DNA from 2 places in the Streptomyces sp. NBC_01334 genome. Region 2 is predicted to be linked to the other one. Evidence: riboswitches for the same ligand, from Rfam matches in the RefSeq annotation. Region 2 holds a riboswitch; the other holds the start of a gene.
The links. A riboswitch is a leader RNA that binds a small molecule or an ion and turns the genes downstream of it on or off. The one in region 2 is predicted to bind glycine.
Positions count from the first base shown of each region.

Region 1: another riboswitch for glycine. It lies ahead of gcvP (aminomethyl-transferring glycine dehydrogenase); the one in region 2 lies ahead of gcvT (glycine cleavage system aminomethyltransferase GcvT).

Region 1 covers NZ_CP130718.1:1,884,980-1,887,907, reverse strand. The annotation lists gene OG736_RS08565 (nucleotidyltransferase domain-containing protein) at 1-323, shown strand, start outside; gene OG736_RS08560 (PRC-barrel domain-containing protein) at 338-709, opposite strand; glycine riboswitch at 822-917, shown strand; gene gcvP (aminomethyl-transferring glycine dehydrogenase) at 1,101-2,928, shown strand, end outside.
Region 2 covers NZ_CP130718.1:6,717,216-6,720,143, reverse strand. The annotation lists gene OG736_RS30320 (enhanced serine sensitivity protein SseB) at 1-635, opposite strand, end outside; gene OG736_RS30315 (AAA family ATPase) at 766-1,455, opposite strand; glycine riboswitch at 1,629-1,728, shown strand; glycine riboswitch at 1,729-1,846, shown strand; gene gcvT (glycine cleavage system aminomethyltransferase GcvT) at 1,889-2,928, shown strand, end outside.

The DNA.
Region 1 (2,928 bases), 4.8 Mb from region 2:
CCTTCGCGCGTGGTGCTGCGCGTCCCGACTCGGACGTGGACCTGGTGGTGTTGTCGACGGCGCCCGCCCGGTACGCGGAGGACGACGGGTGGGCGCGTGAGCCGGCCCTGGGGGAGATGGTCCGGGCCCAGGAACGGGGGTCCGTCACCGAACGGCGGTATGTGACCGCCTCCGGTCTGGAGGTGAAGGTCGGCATCGGATCCGCCCGCTGGGCGCGGACCGATCCGGTCGACGCCGGCACCCGAAGAGTCGTCACGGACGGCGCCCGGCCGCTGTACGACCCTGCCGGGATTCTCGGCGCGCTGATACAGGCCTGCGGCTGAGGGGCCGAGGTGGTTCAGCTGTCGTCCGTACCCGCCAGCCGGCCGAAGTCGCGGTCGGGGAGCGGGGGAGCGGCGCCCACGTCGAGGCCGTAGTGGTGGTAGAGCTGGAGTTCCTGTTCGGGGGAGAGGTGGCGACCCACGCCGAAGTCGGGAGCGTCCTTGATCAGGGCCCGTTCGAAGGGGATGCGCAGAGTGCCCTCGACCAGTTGGCTGGGCTCCAGGGGGACGAAGGCGTCGCGGGAGAACAGACCGGTACGTATGGCCGCCCACTCCGGAACTCCGGTGGCGTCGTCGAGGTAGACCTCGTCGACCGTGCCGATCTTGGTGCCGTTGCGGTCGAACGCCTTGCGGCCGATCAGGTTGCGCGGATCGATGTCGGTCTGCACGGGCCCTCCACTTGGTCGCAACTCATCCGTAAGCACTACAAAAGAGCACATTGGGACGAGCGGCCACTCGAGCGAGTCTCGTGGACCCCGCTGGTAGTCTGACAACGGCTGCTGACACCGCGCGGGAGAGTCCTCCGGACATCACCGGAGGCGCCGAAGGAGCAAATCCTCCCCGGAATCTCTCAGGCTCACGTACCGCACGGACGAGGTCACTCTGGAAAGCAGGGCGGGTGCCGACGGCGTCGACGGTTTCCGCTCTCACCGACGGTGAAAGCCGGGTGCCCTCGGGCGACCCGGTGAAGCTCTCAGGTTGAGATGACAGAGGGGGAGGTCGTCCGGGTACCCACCGTGGTGACCCTCGAAGGTCGTGTCAGACCAGGAGGCCTCCGTAATGACCGCCCACCGCATTCCGCTCACAGAGCTCGAGCAGGGAATTCCCTTCGAACAGCGCCACATCGGGCCCGACCTCGAAGCGCGGGCCAAGATGCTCGCACAGGTCGGCTACGGCTCGCTCGACGAGCTCACCGCCGCAGCGGTCCCGGATGTGATCAAGAACGCCGACGCGCTGGACCTGCCGGGCGCGCGCACCGAGGCCGAGGTGCTGGCCGAACTGCGCTCGCTGGCCGACCGCAACCAGGTCCTCGACTCGATGATCGGCCTCGGCTACTACGGGACGTTCACGCCGCCGGTGATCCTGCGCAACGTCATGGAGAACCCGGCCTGGTACACGGCCTACACGCCGTACCAGCCGGAGATCTCCCAGGGCCGGCTCGAGGCGCTGCTGAACTTCCAGACCGTGGTCGCCGACCTCACCGGGCTGCCGACCTCCGGCGCGTCGCTGCTCGACGAGGGCACGGCAGCCGCCGAGGCGATGGCGCTGTCCCGGCGCATGGGGAAGAACAAGAAGGGTCTCTTCCTCATCGACGCGGACGCGCTGCCGCAGACGATCGCCGTGATCGAGACCCGCGCCGAGCCGACGGGCGTGGAGGTCGTCGTCGCCGACCTGAGCGACGGGATCCCGGCGGAGATCGCCGCGCGGGAGATCAACGGCGTGCTCGTCCAGTACCCCGGCGCCTCCGGTGCCGTACGTGACCTCGAGGCGCTCGTCGACCAGGCGCACGGGCTCGGCGCGCTGGTCACCGTCGCCGCGGATCTGCTCGCGCTGACGCTGCTGAAGTCGCCGGGCGAGCTGGGGGCGGACATCGCGGTCGGTACGACGCAGAGGTTCGGCGTGCCGATGGGCTTCGGCGGGCCGCACGCCGGTTACATGGCCGTCCGCGAGCAGTTCGCGCGCAGCCTGCCCGGGCGGCTGGTGGGCGTGTCGGTGGACGCCGACGGGCACAAGGCCTACCGGCTCGCGCTCCAGACACGTGAGCAGCACATCCGGCGCGAGAAGGCCACCAGCAACATCTGCACGGCGCAGGTGCTGCTGGCGGTGATGGCGGGGATGTACGCCGTCTACCACGGTCCCGACGGGCTGCGGGCGATCGCTCGGCGCACGCACCGCTACGCCTCGATCCTGGCCGCCGGTCTCGAGGCCGGCGGCGTCGAGGTCGTGCACGGGTCGTACTTCGACACGCTGACCGTGCGGGTGCCGGCGAAGGCCGCCGAGGTCGTCGCCGCCGCGCGGGAGCTCGGGGTCAACCTGCACCTCGTCGACGCCGACCAGGTGTCGATCGCCTGCGACGAGACGACCGCGCGGGCGCAGGTGTCCGCCGTCTGGGCCGCCTTCGGGGTGGACGGCGACATCGAGGCGCTCGACGCGGCCATTGCCGACTCCCTGCCCGCCGGGCTGCTGCGGTCCGACGCGGTCCTGACGCATCCCGTCTTCCACCAGCACCGTTCCGAGACCGCGATGCTGCGTTACCTGCGCAGGCTCGCGGACCGGGACTACGCGCTGGACCGGGGCATGATCCCGCTGGGCTCCTGCACCATGAAGCTCAACGCGACCACCGAGATGGAGCCGGTCACCTGGCCCGAGTTCGGGCAGCTGCACCCCTTCGCGCCGGCCGAGCAGGCGGAGGGCTACCTGACGCTCATCCGCGAGCTGGAGGAGCGGCTCGCCGAGGTCACCGGGTACGACAAGGTGTCGCTCCAGCCGAACGCCGGGTCGCAGGGCGAGCTGGCCGGGCTGCTCGCCGTCCGCGGGTACCACCGGGGCAACGGGGATGAGCAGCGGACCGTGTGCCTCATCCCGTCCTCCGCGCACGGCACGAACG
Region 2 (2,928 bases):
AGTTCCACGCCCACGAACATCACCGGGTCCGCCGTCTCGATGGCGGCCAGGCAGCGGCGGGCCGTGCGGACCACGCCCGTGGCCTCGAACTCGGCCGAGGCCGCGGCCAGGAAGTCCATCGGGTCGTCCTGCCAGTCGGGCTCGTAGAGGCGGACCCGGCCGCCGGCCGCGGTGCCGTCCAGCGGGGTGCGGCCCGCCCGGCAGAGCTCGGCCACGGCCGGCGGGGGCAGCGGGACACCGACCACGCCGTCCGGGTTCACCAGGATGCCCACCTGCGGGGGCAGCCCCCGGGCGAACTCCACCGCCGGAGCGATCGTGAACGACATGTGCGAGCCGACGACCTGCCGGAACTGCTCCTCGGAGCTGAAGACCGGCACGTACACCTGGCCCTCGATCTCCATCGTGGGCAGGTCGAGGGGGCCGCTGTGCGGGCCGCCGCCACCGGGCAGCGGCACCCAGACGAAGCTGCGTCCGAGCACCTCGACGATCCGGCCGCCGGCTCCCGGCACGCCGAGGGAGACGGAGAGCACCTCCTCCAGCTCGTTGCCGGGCCATCCGCCGTGCGGATGGGGGTGTGCCTGCGCCGGAAAGTCCGCGGAGAAGTCCGTCGGAAAGTTCGCCGGGGGGAAATCCATCTGCCTACCGCCTGCTGAGAACCGCTCACTTCGCTGTGGCTGAAAGGCTAGCGGGTACCGGGGGTCGCACCCGAGCCCTGAAGCCTGTCTTCCGGATCTTGCCGGAGTCGCGGGACTTTGCGGACACGACCTAGCCCGTGAAACCGATGCGGCGCAGCGTGTCGGCCGCCGCGCGGTCGAGCAGCACCGCCGAGCCGCAGCCCTGGGGCAGCCGGCCCTTCTCCACCGAGCGCGCCAGCCGGGCGGCGGCGTGGCGGTGGCGCAGGAACGCGTACCGGGAGACGCCCCGGCCGCGCTCGCGCTGCCCCTCCAGGGCCGTGTCCGCGGCGACGTCCAGCAGCAGCAGGTGGAGGGTGCCGCCGCGGCGGCGGGCCTCGCGGGCCAGCCAGTCACGCACCCAGGCCTGGGTACCGCAGTCGTGCACGACGACGCCCTCGCCGCTGCGCAGCGCCCGGCGCAGTCCGGCGTAGTGGGCGAGCCGGACGAGGGGGCGGTAGAGGCCGTAGGGCAGGAAGCGGGGGGCGCGGGCGTCCCAGCGGTCCCGGGTGTCCTGGGAGTCGACGCGGATGCCCTGCACGGTCCGCCGCATGAGGGTGGACTTGCCGCTGCCGGGCAGACCGGTGACCACGACCAGGTCACGGGGACCGAAGAGCAGGCCGTGCGGGCTGCGGCCGGCCCGCTCGCGCAGGTCGCGGACGACGGGCGCCGACTGCGGGCCGCACGCCTCCCGGGTCGGGGCGACGGGCTGCGCGGGCAGCGCGATCCCCGAGCCGGTCGCGAATGCCGTGGACCTCGCCCTGGTCGTCCTGTTCACCGTGATCGTCCTCCCCTGGGGTCAGATGGTGTCCTCATCCCCACCGAGCGTAAAGAGAAGGTAATGCGCCACGCCCGGCGATTTCGTGCGCGTACCGACACAAGCCGGTTACAGATGCGGCCTGCCGTGATCGGGGCGAGCCGTGCAATGATGGCCGCGCCAACTGCATACCGGCCGTTTGAATCCGCGCGGGAGAGTCCTCAGCAGCAGCTTCGCTGGGGCGCCGAAGGAGCAAGTCCCTCCCTTGAATCTCTCAGGCCCCGTTACCGCGCGGGCGAGGCACATCTGAAAAGCGGGCCGCTGTCTGCAGTGGCCCCACCCAAGGTGCAAGTCATGACCGATCCCGTCGCGGGCCGTCATGGCGAACCTCTCAGGTTCCGATGACAGATGGGGAGGAACGACCTCGCCGTGCCGTCATGCCTTGGGAGACGAACGCCCGATGAGCAGTACCGACCCCGCATCCGACCAGACCGCCGCGCAGCGCCACACCGCCCTCGACGCGGTGCATCGTGCGCTCGGCGCGACGATGACCGACTTCGCCGGCTGGGACATGCCCCTGCGCTACGGCTCCGAGCGCGACGAGCACCACGCCGTCCGCACCAGGGCCGGGCTCTTCGACCTGTCGCACATGGGCGAGATCACCGTCACCGGCCCGCAGGCCGCCGCCCTTCTCGACTTCGCCCTGGTGGGCAACATCGGGGCGGTCAAGAACGGCCGCGCCCGCTACACGATGATCTGCCGGACGGACGGCGGCATCCTGGACGACCTGATCGTCTACCGGCTGGCCGACACCGAGTTCATGGTGGTGGCCAACGCCTCCAACGCGCAGGTCGTACTGGACGCGCTGGCCGAGCGCGCCGCGGGCTTCGACGCGGAGGTCCGCGACGACCGTGACGCCTACGCGCTGATCGCCGTGCAGGGCCCCGAGTCCCCCGGCATCCTCGCCGCCGTCACCGACGCCGACCTGGACGGCCTGAAGTACTACGCCGGTCTGCCCGGCACCGTCGCCGGCGTCCCCGCCCTCATCGCACGCACCGGTTACACCGGCGAGGACGGCTTCGAACTGTTCGTCCGGCCGGAGCACGCCGTCGAGCTGTGGCAGGCGCTGACCAAGGCCGGCGAGGGCGTCGGACTGGTGCCCTGCGGTCTGTCCTGCCGGGACACGCTGCGCCTGGAGGCGGGCATGCCGCTGTACGGGCACGAGCTGAGCACCTCCCTCACCCCGTTCGACGCGGGGCTCGGCCGGGTGGTGAAGTTCGACAAGGACGGCGACTTCGTCGGGCGTACGGCGCTGGAGGCGGCCGCCGAGCGCGCCGCCTCGCAGCCCCCGCGCGTCCTCGTCGGCCTGGTCGCCGAGGGCCGTCGGGTCCCGCGCGCCGGGTTCGCCGTCGTCGCCGGTGGCGAGGTGATCGGCGAGGTCACCTCCGGCGCCCCCTCCCCCACCCTCGGCAAGCCGATCGCGATGGCGTACGTCGACGC